DNA from 4 places in the Terribacillus saccharophilus genome. Region 1 is predicted to be linked to each of the others. Evidence: riboswitches for the same ligand, from Rfam matches in the RefSeq annotation. Region 1 holds a riboswitch; each other region holds the start of a gene.
What was found. A riboswitch is a leader RNA that binds a small molecule or an ion and turns the genes downstream of it on or off. The one in region 1 is predicted to bind S-adenosylmethionine.

Region 1 (3,128 bases):
ATAATCCTCGCTCCTGCAAGATAGGAACAACCAATTCGACAAAGTCATTCAAGTCTTTTGGTGTAATATAATGTGTCAGATTGAAGCCATCAACTCCGCTTCGCACAAAGAAATCCTCGATTTTGTCCGCCACCTGTTCCGGACTGCCGATAATAATATCCATTTCAGCTGGTTGACTGAATTTCTCTTGTATCTCTTTGACTGTAAATGGCTTCGCCGCATCCTTCGTCAGATAAGCAGCTCGCGATTGACCTTGTTCTGTGTGCTTGTATGTGAACAGCTCTTCTTCATTATCATAAGAAGCCAAGTCATAACCAGTCGAGCCGCCATATTGTGCCTTGGCAGCATCTGCGCTCCAATATTGCTTAACTTCCTTATATTTTGCAAGAGCTTTCTCTTCTGTTTCAGCCACGACAACATGCAGGAAAGTAAACGCCTTGATTTCATCACGGCTTCTGCCGTACGCCTCCGCCCGAGCTTTAATATCTTCGATGTAATAGTTGATTTTTTCTGGTGTAGGTCCGCCTACGAAGACACATTCAGCGTGTCTTGCTGCAAAATCACGGCCTTTTTCCGAAGTACCTGCTTGGTAAAGCACAGGTGTACGCTGCGGAGAAGGTTCACTCACATGCGGCCCTTCTACTGAGAAATATGTACCTTTATGTTTTATGCGGTGAACCTTTTCCGGATCCACTAGCACTCCTGTTTCCGTGTCAGAGATAACAGCATCTTCTTCCCAGCTATCCTCCAGCAGCTTATAAGAAACCTCGAGGAATTCATCAGCTATTTTATAACGCTCATCATGCTTCACCATCTTCTCCAGTCCAAAATTCTCGGCAGCGTTCGGTAAATAGGACGTAACGATATTCCAAGCAACACGCCCATTTGTCAGGTGATCAAGCGTCGAAAATTTTCGTGCATTATGAAATGGCTGTTCATAAGATGTACTGACAGTGACAGCGAAGGACAAATGCTTCGTCACAGCTGCCATGGCCGGAATAGCGAAGGCAGGATCATTAAGCGGCACCTGCACTCCATCACGCAGGGCAGCCTTTTCATCCCCTCCGTATGCGTCGTAAACACCAAGCACATCAGCAAAGAATACAGCGTCGAACTTCCCTTTTTCTAAGAGGCGTGCAAGCTCCATCCAGTATTCCAGCGATTTATATTCCCGATGCCTTCTGTTTTCCGGATGCTTCCATAAGCCATGGGCGTTATGATTAGCGGCTGTCATATCAAATGCTTGCAGGATAATTTGTTTCGTCATTGTTCTCCACTCCTCTTATTATGTAAAAAAAGCCTCTTCCGTTTTACAGAAGAGGCTCCTTATCCAAGGTAAATGCTCCTCTTATCTGCCAGACTATCGTCTGCTGGAATTGGCACAGTACATTTCTGCCTGCTGCCGAGGCTTCAAAGGGCCAGTCCCTCCACCTCTCGTGATAAGAAAATACTATTTAGTTATGTTAGTTTATGTTCAATTTGTTCCCGATATTGACTGAGAGTGCCTGGCGAATTTCGCTTAAGCTTCTGAAGCAGTGCTTCGTAGTGAATCTCTTTCTCGCTGATCCGCTTCCGGAAAGCTGCCCGCTCTGAGTCATCCGTACAAATACGCAGTAAATCGCGTAGTGCTACAATTTCTTTCTGCAGCTCCATTTCAGGCGGAATATAGCCAGCATTCTTGAGAATTTTGTAGCTCATCCGCATATCCTCCGGTACACCAGATAGATCTTCCAGCTCCAAAGGTTTTCCCGCTCCTGGAAGGTTACGGAACTCTCCATTGGCTTCAGCCTGCTTGATTCGTTCTTCTGCAAGCAGTGAAATCAGATCCATATAATCACTCCTACATACAAGAAAAGCAACCGATTATAATCGGTTGCTTCTCATTATACAATAATCTGAATTATTTACCAATGAATTGCTGTGTCCAGTAGTTACCGTTTTCTACATAACCTACACCGATATTAGTGTAATCAGGGTTAAGGATGTTCTCACGGTGTCCTTGGCTGTTCATCCATGCTTCAACGACTTCTTCTGGAGTCTTTTGTCCTTGAGCGATGTTTTCACCTGCAGTTTTATAAGAAATACCAAAAGATTTCATCATATCGAACGGAGAACCGTAAGTCGGGCTGTTGTGATCGAAGTAACCATTGTCAGCCATATCTTTGGATTTCGCACGTGCTACTTTGCTTAGTTCAGTATCAGCTTTCAAAGCTTTAAGACCAGCTTTTTCACGCTCTTTGTTAGTCAAGTCTACTACTTGCTGTTCGAAAGCACTTAGGCCTTCAGTAGCTTGCTTATCTTCTGTCTTCTTGCTGTCAGAAGCAGTTTCTTGTTTTTGTGCTGGAGCTTGAGCTTTTTGTTCAGTTGCTTGCTCTTCAGCTTTTTCTTCTTTTTGTGGAGCAGCTTTTTGCTCTTCTTTCTGAGCAGCTGGTGCTTTTGCTTCCTCTTGCTTAGGTTGTGCTTGAGCAGGAGTTTGTGCTTGCTCCTGTTGAGATGGCTGCTGAACATTGTATTTTGCTAGCAAGCTATCAGTATTGATGTGAATGTTATAAGCTGATAGATATTCATTCACCCATTTATTCAAATCTTCGATAGAAGAGAAAGATCCGCTTTTCACTACTTGTGCTACGTGCACTTGAGCTTCTTCTTTAGTTGGTTGTGCTGGTGCAGCATTTGCTGTTCCTGCCAAAGCGCCACCTGCTAGGATAGCTGTAGATAGTGTTGTTACTAATACTTTCTTGAACATGATGTTGCTCCTTTCGAGATGTGTGTTTTTTGATGCAGCAACATCATAGCATGGGTTTTTGTGTAATATTGCAGCCTAGAATTTCCAATAGGCACTCATTCCTGAGCAACACTAGTAAAAAGTCGGTTCTTATGCGAAATCGTACCCGCTTTATAAGCTATGAAACTAGCAATAAACAGCCGCCCTTCTATTTTTTGGATGTAATTTAGGATTGACACCTTTTTTTATTCCTAGTTTTTGTAACAATACCTCAGTTTTTGTAATCTATCTGTAAATTGACTTGCTGCTATTCCTTCTATATAATCCTTTTCTCCTATACTTATTAGTTTAATCTACCAAATTAGGATAAAGGTATCTCTTTAACACCTCTATACCAGGTGAT
Region 2 (3,128 bases), 600 kb from region 1:
GTAGGCATAAAGTAGCAGTCGTCACAGGCGGCGGCAGCGGTCTTGGGCAAGCAGCAGCATTAAGACTAGCAGAAGAAGGTGTCGCAATCAGCGTGGTTGACGTATCTGAGGTAGCTGGTCTGGAGACTGTTCGCTTAGTAGAAGAAAAAGGATCAAAAGCTATATTCGTAAAAGCTGATGTAAGCAAGGCAGAAGAAGTGAAGCATTATGTGGATAAAACGGTCGAGGCATTTGGGACCATTGATATGTTCTATAATAATGCAGGAATCTCCGGTCCTGGTGTGAAATTCGTGGACAACACAATTGAGCAGATCGATATGGTACTAGGAATCAACCTTAACGGTGCCCTTTACGGTCTTAAATATGTATTGGAAGTAATGCTTGCTAATGGCGGCGGTCGTATTGTCAATACATCATCCACAGCAGGTGTTGTCGGTCAGGCAACAGTTGGTACATATTCTGCAACGAAGCATGCGATGGTCGGTATTACGAAGACATTGGCTGCTGAGTATGCTGAGCAAGGAATTGTTGTGAATGCAATTGCTCCAGGTACTACAGAGACGCCGATGGTTCGTGAATACAAAGAGAAGAATCCAGATGCATTTAAAAATGCGACAGAACCGATTCCTCAGAAGCGTCTTGGCCAGCCAGAGGAAGTTGCAGAGCTTGTTACATTCCTATTGACTGGTAAAGCACCTTATATAAATGGTGTAGTTGTGCCGATTGATGGCGGATTTACTGCAATTTAACAAAAACATAAAAGGAGAGATTTCTATGAAACGTTTTGAAGATAAAGTAGTGTTGATTACAGGTGGCGGCTCCGGTTTAGGCCGTTCTGCAGCTTTGCAAGTAGCAAAAGAAGGTGCAAAGCTTTCCCTTGTTGATTTGAGTGAAAAAGGATTAGAAGAAACAAAGCAGGAAGTTCTTGCAGCAGTACCTGAAGCAGAGGTTCTTACAATTGTGGCAAACTGTGCAAATGAATCGGAAGTTGAGGCGTATGTAAAACAAACGGTTGATCAGTTTGGCAAGATCGATAGTTTCTTCAACAACGCTGGTGTAGAAGGAACACAGAATCTAACAGAAGAATATCCTGTAGATGAATTCGACCGCGTTGTAAATATCAACTTGAATGGTGTTTTCTACGGTATGCGTCACGTATTGAAAGTAATGAAGGAGCAAGGCCATGGTTCTGTAGTAAATACAGCTTCTGTAGGCGGTATCCGCGGAATCGGCAACCAGTCCGGCTATGCAGCAAGTAAGCATGGTGTGGTAGGTTTGACGAAGAACTCCGGTATTGAATACGGACAGTTCGGTGTTAGTATCAAAGCCATTGCACCAGGTGCTATCATGACGCCAATGGTTGAAGGCTCCCTTCGTCAAATCGGCGGAGATAACTGGGAAGAGGCAGGCAAGGAATTCGTCAGCGTTAACCCGATGAAACGTTTCGGTAAGCCAGAAGAAGTTGGTTATCTTGTTGCATTCCTTCTCTCTGATCAAGCAAACTTCATCAATGCTACTGTAGTGCCGATTGATGGCGGACAATCTTATAAATACTAATTTTTAGTAAGACAGCGCAGTTTTCTGCGCTGTCTTATTTATTAGAATTTTCTGTTGACGCGTTTTCTTATTCATGCTAAACTCCTTCATAACAAACACATACAAAACTCTTATCAAGAGCGGCGGAGGGACTGGCCCGATGATGCCCGGCAACCTGCAAGTGTAACTTTAACTTGTATAGGTGCTAATTCCTGTAGATGAGAGAAGACACAGTACGGTACATTCGTCTCCCTGTCCTCTCAGGGAGGCTTTTTTTATGCAGAAAATCATTCAAGGGGGTAAAACAGATGGCAGCAGTGAAGATTGGATTGATTGGATATGGCACAGTAGGAAGTGCTGTAGGGAGGACGATCCGCTCCCATCAGGAGAATCTGCAGACAATTTTCGGTAGGGAAGTACAAGTGGCAGGTGTCTTGGTGCGGGAGAAGCAGAAGTATGAACAGCAAGTAACGGACGCCTTGCTGACAGACGATGCAGCGGAGCTTTTCTCTATATCCGACCTTGATGTAATCATCGAAGCTAGTGTCGGTATTGAGCCAGCTTTTAGCTACTTGACTGAAGCAATCCATCATGGCTGTCATATTATCACAGCGAATAAAGAGCTAATTGCCTCACGGGGGGCGGAGCTCAAGCGCTTGGCAAAGGAAAAAGGTGTACGGTTGGAATATGAAGCAGCAGTCGCAGGCGGAGTTCCGGTGATTGGGACGCTGAAGCAGCTTCTCCATATCAACCACGTCGTTAAGGTAGAGGCGATTTTGAATGGCACATCCAATTTTATTCTAACGGAAATGTCCGATAAGGGACTGCCGTTTGAAGAAGCGCTGCAGCTTGCGCAGGAAGCGGGATTTGCAGAAGCTGATCCCGCCAATGACGTTGATGGCTGGGACGCTTTTTATAAACTGATGGTGCTGAGTGATTTGTTATTCGAAGATCAGCCGGACTGGGAGAAAGTTACACGAAAGGGAATCCGCTCAGTTTCCTCACAGGATATCCAAGCCGCTGCAAAACAAGGTTGGAAAATCAAGCATGTTGCGACGCTTGAAAACGCGGGCGGAGAAGTGACTGCATCTGTCGAACCGGTCATCTTAACGGCTGCACATCCTCTGTACAGCGTGGATGGAGTAGATAATGCTGTATGTGTGGAAGGTGACCTTGTTGGCAAACTGAAGCTTCAAGGACCAGGTGCCGGAGCCCTGCCGACGGCAAGCGCCATTGTCGAGGATTTAGCGAATCTTGTTCACCAGCGGAAGGAAATCGAAGTAAAGCGGGTAATCAAATTCACGGAGAAACATGAGGCAGTTCCTTTCGTTCATTTGCCGTCTGGTGAGACTATTCTTCTGCACAGAGAAAACGTTGAATCTGATAGCCATTATTATCGGGTTGCCGCGAGAACACCGGCAAAAGCAGAAGCCTAATACAGGAGGAGAGTTCGGATGACAATCTTATTGCTAAACGGAAGTTTGAATCCTGCATCCACTACTAAGAAGCTGTTGAAACAAGTGCAGACGCTATTGCAAAAGGCCAAATATGAAACCGAGATAATCAATATAGGTGAATTAGAGCTGCCGCTT
Region 3 (3,128 bases), 900 kb from region 1:
CGTTTAAGTGTAAACTACCATGTGGAACAAGTACCGCGGCAAGAGGATGTATTAGGTATCCTCTACTTACAATAGAAAAGTTACATTATTAGCCCCGCATTGGCATTAGCTGATGCGGGGCGTCCAAATTTCTGGGGGATTTTACAGCGTAAATGGAAATTTCAGAATTTATAGTTGACTCATATTTTAACCCATGCTACAATCCTGTTAACAAATAAATAGCAAGCTCTTATCAAGAGAGGCGGAGGGACTGGCCCGACGATGCCCGGCAACCTGCAAGCAGAAATGCTTATAAGGTGCTAATTCCTGAAAGTGCGTATGCACTTTAGAGATGAGAGAGACATGTCGGTACATATTGCCACCCTGTCCTCTCAGGGTGGTTTTTTTATTTTGAGGGGAGGAAGTGTACGGAACATGGGGTCACAACAGTCATACCAAACCGGAAAACTTCTAATAGGGGATATCGAGCTTGAATCAGGTGAAATCCTTTCACAGGTGGAAGTAGCTTATGAAAGAAGCGGACCCGAATCAGGAGAAACGGTGCTGATCTGCCATGCGCTGACAGGAGATCAACTTGCGGCTGGTAATGGTACAGTTCCAGGCTGGTGGAGCGGATTGCTGAAGCCTGGAGGGTTTATCGACACCGACCGGTATCAAATAATTACATGTAATGTGCTGGGCGGCTGCAATGGCACAACAAGTGCCTTATCGGCAGATCCAGTTTCAGGTGATAGGTATGCGGCAGCTTTTCCTGCTATTACGATCCGTGACATGGTTTCGGTTCAGCGCCTTGCATTGGAGAAGCTAGGAATCTCTCATTTAAGGGCTGTGATCGGCGGATCTTTAGGAGGAATGCAAGTACTGGAATGGGGTGTCATGTATCCAGATTTCATGGATGTGCTGATCCCCTTGGCGGCAACTCCTTATGTAAGTGATTACGCAATTGCCTATAATCACTTAGCCAAGACAGCTATCACTTCCGATCACGATTGGAACAATGGTAACTACACAGCAGATAAACCACCTGCTGCGGGTCTCGGACTTGCAAGGATGGTAGGAATGCTTACTTACCGCTCTGATCACCAATATAATGAACGCTTCCGTCGCGCTGCCTCCCGCAGGGACGATGCAGCTTATGAAGTGGAATCATATTTGAACTACCAAGGAGAGAAGCTCGTCAATCGCTTTGATGCCAATTGTTACGTGACATTATTAGAAGCGATGAACAGCCATGATATCGGAAGGGGAAGAGGAGGATGGCAGTCTGCTGCTCAAAGTATAAAAGCGATTGTACTGACATTCGGCTTCTCCAGAGATCTGCTGTTTCCGCCGGAAGAGATTGAACGCTTTGCAGCGGCAGTTCCGGGTGCCCGTCATATAGACGTTAAAACAATTTATGGACATGATGGCTTTCTGCTCGAATTTGAAAAATGGGGACATCATATCCGTGAGGTGCTTCAGCAGCCTATGAAAATTTCATAATAACTTATCAAGAGAGGCGGAGGGACTGGTCCTATGATGCCCGGCAACCTGCAAGCAGCAATGCTTGGAAGGTGCTACTTCCAGCAAACAAAGAGTTTGAGAGATAAGAAGTTTCATGCTTATGCAGCAGCTTCTTACTGGAAGCTGCTTTTTTCATCTATATAAAAATTGGAGGAATGACAAAATGACAGATCAAGTATATAAAGCAGAGACATTAGCATTACACGGTGGTCAAGCACCAGATCCGACAACAGGTTCAAGAGCAGTACCGCTTTATCAAACAACTTCATACCTTTTCCATGATACAGATCATGCTGAGCGTCTATTCGCATTGGATGAACCAGGTAACATTTATTCCCGTATTGGTAACCCTACCGTCGATGTATTAGAAAAACGGATTGCATTGCTGGAAGACGGCGTTGCAGCAGTTGCAGTTGCTTCTGGAATGGCAGCAATCAGTTACAGCATCCTAAATCTGGCTGCAGCTGGAGATGAAATCGTAGCAGCGACCAACTTATATGGCGGAACGTATAATCTATTCCAAACGACACTTCCGCGTTATGGAATCAACGTAAAATTCGTCGACCCAACTGATCCGGAAGCTTTCCGTGCAGCGATTACAGACAAAACGAAGGCTGTATTTGCAGAGATTATCGGAAACCCGAGTCTGCATGTACTAGACGTGGAAGCCGTAGCCGAAGTGGCGCATGATGCGGGTATTCCGCTAATCGTTGACAGTACATTTGCTACACCTATTTTGAGCAAACCGATCACATTAGGTGCTGATATTGTTGTTCACAGTGCGACGAAGTGGATTGGCGGTCATGGTACTTCTATTGGAGGATTGATTGTTGACGGAGGCAGGTTTGATTGGAATTCACCGAAATTTCCGACATTTACAGAGCCGGATCCGAGCTACAATGGCATCCGCTATGCATTTGATTTCGGAACCCTTGCTTTCAGTACAAAATTGCGTGTGCAATTACTGCGTGATTTAGGCGCTGCGCTTAGTCCGTTTAATGCATGGCAGCTGATTCAGGGGCTAGAGACTTTGCACTTGCGCGTTGAACGCCACGTCCAAAATGCAGAAAAGCTTGCGAACTATCTTGAGCAGCATCCCGCAGTTGATTGGGTTGCTTATCCAGGACTCAGCAGCCATCCATCCTATGAATTAGGAAAGAAAGTACTTCCATTTGGTACTGGTTCCATTGTTAATTTTGGTATTAAGGGTGGCAGAAAAGCTGGTGCTACACTGATCAATAATGTTGCACTTTGGTCACACGTTGCCAACGTCGGAGATGCAAAATCATTGATTATACATCCTGCATCAACGACACATCTGCAGCTGGATGCAGAAGGGCTCGCTGCTACGGGAGTGAAAGAGGAATTGGTACGCTTGTCTGTTGGAATTGAGTCAGTGGATGATCTTATTCATGATTTGGACAGAGCATTGGAAAAAGCGACGGGAATCCGTTCTGAATCACGGAAAATCGTCATCAATGATGAAGCCGTTATCCGGGAAGCACTCGGCAGTGCGACAGATGCGACAGGCCGTCAAAAAACTATTGCAGTAGTAGGCTTGAGCAGTAAGGAACAGCGCCCAAGCAACCGTTTGGCTCGCAAGATGCAGCGACTTGGCTACAAAA
Region 4 (3,128 bases), 1.6 Mb from region 1:
GAGTAGTGCAGGAAAGAATAATCTCCACCATTGCCCACTCAAGATGACACTCAGCGCATCATTCGCCATTGTCCCCCAGCTCGCTGTCGGTGACTGAACACCAAGTCCTAGGAAGCTGAGAAAGGATTCGGCGAAGATTGCCTGCGGTACTGTGAAAGTAAGATTGACAATGATGATGCCAATCATATTCGGCAGCAAGTGTTTCATAATGATACGTGCATGGGACGTTCCCAGTTTTTCAGCAGCCATCACATACTCCTGCTGCTTCAATTGGAGAATCTGACCTCTCACAATGCGAGCCATTCCTACCCAGCCGGTTAATGTCAGGGCAATGATCATCGTTAGCAGTCCCGGTTTCATAACAACCATCAGTAAGATTACGACTAGCAAGTATGGAATACCATACAAAATCTCTACGATACGCATCAGAAGGTTATCCACGCGATCACCGAACCTGCTTCGGCCCGCCATATATCCTGCGATACCGCCTACTAAGATTCCAATCAATAAATCTATTACTGCCGCGGCCATTCCGATCGTTAGAGATATGCGAGCACCAGCCCATACACGTTCCCAAACATCCCGACCAAGATCATCTGTCCCGAACCAATGCTCAGATGACGGTGCTAAATTCCCTTCGGTCAATGACTGCTCACTCGGTGAATATGGCTGTAAAACAGGTCCTATAATCGCCATCCCGATAATGAGGATCAACAAACCAGCTCCAATTAGGGCGAGCTTATTGGAAATTAACTTTTGCAGGATCTCTTTTCTATGACCTATGTATTGTCGGTTCTGCGCTGTATCCGAGTAGCGGCTCCTATCAAGAGGCTGGAATGCCTTTTTATTCAGTTGCTCCATTTAATCAGCCTCACTTGAAAGTTTTATTCTCGGATCTATCAGTCTATAGCAGAAATCAAGGACGAACAGAGTGATGATCAAGATTGCACTATAAAAGATAGTCGTTCCAAGAATTACCGGATAGTCCCGATTGAAAATGCTATCCACGAAATATTTACCTATTCCCGGGATTGCGAAAATCTTTTCTATGACAAACGTTCCTGTGATGATTGCCGCAAATAGCGGTCCAATGAAAGATATGACTGGAATCAGCGCATTACGTATACCATGCCTGAAAACGATGTCAAAGGTTGACAAACCTTTAGCTTCAGCTGTCTTCATATAATTCTGATTCAGGACCTCCAGCATACTTGTTCTTACGAATCTAGCAATAATCGCCAGTGGCCCAACAGCAAGTGCGAATGTAGGCAGGATTGTGTGTTGCCATGTCCCCCACGCTGCAACTGGAAGCAACCCACTATCTACGGCTAAATACTTAATCAATAGAGGCGCTAAAATGAAACTAGGTACAGAAATTCCAATGATTGCGATGAACATAGAAACATAATCCAGCATGCGGTTTTGGAATAATGCAGCTACAATTCCAAGGAATAAACCTCCGACTAACGCTGCAAGCAGTGACTGTATTCCTAGCATTGCAGAAGGCAGAAACCCCTCTTGAATGAGTGTATTCACGTCCCTCGTCTTCGATTGGATCGAAGGCCCGAAGTCGAGCAGCAGCAGATCTTTTAAGTAAAGTCCGTACTGTGTCAGTAATGGTTCATCCAAATTATATTTGGCTCGCATATTCTCTACTACATCAGGTGATAAGGCTTTCGCATCCGAAGCGAATGGGTCACCTGGAATGCTATGCATGATGACAAACGTAACAGTCACAATGATCCATATCGTCAGCAGCATCATTCCTAGTCTTTTGACGACATACATATTTCTAATTCTCCCTCCTTATGTATCTAGCAATCTTCTGTTGCTCACCTCCCAACAAAAAAAAGTACCTCCCGACAAAGATGCGTCGAGAGGTACCCTCTATTCATCTTATCTCTCGAGAATTAATTCCCGATGGATGTAGCACAGTGTCCTTAAAAGACCTGTTGCTGAGGTTTCGCAGGGCCATGTCCCTCCACCTCTCTGGATAAGAAATAATCATATAAAATTGTTAAAATTACACATCGAATTCTATCTTTTGTAAGAATCACTGTCAATATCATCTTACATTTTTGGTTCCTATTACCTATAAACCCATACAAATAGTAGACATGTAATTTGAAGGAAGAATACGATGCACAATTCGTTTTTACAAGGCTTACAATTAGCAGAGCAGCTCCTAAATTTAACTGCTTATAAGAGTCACCCAAATAAAATGTCTACCAGCAATGAGGTTGAATTACATTTACAACATTTGTGAGATGCCTTACTATCGTTATAAGGAATCGAGAACAGACAGGATCCCAATTCTAGTTTTCAGAAAAGAGATAATATTTTATAACTTTTGGAGGTAAACCAATGAAAGCCATAACAAATGTATCTGGAGTAGACGGCACAGGTAAGACATTCAAGAATACAACAATTTTAATACAGCATGGAAAGTTCACTTCCATAGGAAAAGACACCATTCCAGATGGATATGAAATCATTGATGCTAGCGGTACATACTTTACTCCAGGATTAATTGATGTACATACCCATTTAGGTGTACATGAAGAAGGAATAGGAAAAGAAGGACATGACTTTAATGAAACGAGCGCTGCAGCCACGCCACAGGTGCGCGCAATTGATGGGATAAACCCACTGGATAGAGGATTTGAAGATGCGAGACGGTCAGGTGTTACGACAGTCCAAGTGATGCCTGGAAGTGCCAATGTAATTGGCGGGGAAATGTGTGTGTTAAAGACGACTGGGACAATCGTGGATGACATGGTCATTCGCAATCCTTCTGGTCTAAAAGCAGCAACAGGTGAAAATCCAAAACGGTTCCACGGTGATAAAGGAAGAATGCCGACAACCAGAATGGGAATCGCAGCCATTCTTCGTGAAAAATTTATTGAGGCACAAACATATATGGAAGATCGCAAAGCTGGTAAAGCAGCTAGAAACCTTGGATTAGAACATATCGAAAAGGTATTGAATAAAGAAATCCCTCTTCGCGTCCATGCCCACCGTGCGGATGATATTGTCACTGTACTACGGTTAAAAAAGGAATTTGATATTGATTTAACGATTGAGCATTGTACAGAAGGACATCAAATAGCACCGTTTATCGCCAAACA

Region 2: it holds a riboswitch for S-adenosylmethionine, as region 1 does, so the genes downstream of both, GZ22_RS00320 (homoserine dehydrogenase) here and GZ22_RS03460 (LLM class flavin-dependent oxidoreductase) in region 1, are expected to answer to the same signal.
Region 3: it holds a riboswitch for S-adenosylmethionine, as region 1 does, so the genes downstream of both, GZ22_RS16155 (PLP-dependent aspartate aminotransferase family protein) here and GZ22_RS03460 (LLM class flavin-dependent oxidoreductase) in region 1, are expected to answer to the same signal.
Region 4: it holds a riboswitch for S-adenosylmethionine, as region 1 does, so the genes downstream of both, GZ22_RS12665 (ABC transporter permease) here and GZ22_RS03460 (LLM class flavin-dependent oxidoreductase) in region 1, are expected to answer to the same signal.

What each region holds. Positions count from the first base shown of each region.
Region 1 covers NZ_CP008876.1:662,976-666,103, reverse strand. The annotation lists gene GZ22_RS03460 (LLM class flavin-dependent oxidoreductase) at 1-1,267, opposite strand, end outside; SAM riboswitch class I at 1,346-1,446, opposite strand; gene GZ22_RS03455 (DnaJ family domain-containing protein) at 1,459-1,830, opposite strand; gene GZ22_RS03450 (CAP domain-containing protein) at 1,901-2,746, opposite strand.
Region 2 covers NZ_CP008876.1:60,256-63,383, forward strand. The annotation lists gene GZ22_RS00310 (SDR family NAD(P)-dependent oxidoreductase) at 1-749, shown strand, start outside; gene GZ22_RS00315 (SDR family oxidoreductase) at 775-1,557, shown strand; SAM riboswitch class I at 1,665-1,761, shown strand; gene GZ22_RS00320 (homoserine dehydrogenase) at 1,845-2,972, shown strand; gene GZ22_RS00325 (NADPH-dependent FMN reductase) at 2,991-3,128, shown strand, end outside.
Region 3 covers NZ_CP008876.1:3,252,306-3,255,433, forward strand. The annotation lists SAM riboswitch class I at 227-338, shown strand; gene metX (homoserine O-acetyltransferase MetX) at 415-1,482, shown strand; SAM riboswitch class I at 1,484-1,592, shown strand; gene GZ22_RS16155 (PLP-dependent aspartate aminotransferase family protein) at 1,667-3,128, shown strand, end outside.
Region 4 covers NZ_CP008876.1:2,502,187-2,505,314, reverse strand. The annotation lists gene GZ22_RS12670 (ABC transporter permease) at 1-861, opposite strand, end outside; gene GZ22_RS12665 (ABC transporter permease) at 862-1,788, opposite strand; SAM riboswitch class I at 1,894-2,000, opposite strand; gene GZ22_RS12660 (amidohydrolase) at 2,365-3,128, shown strand, end outside.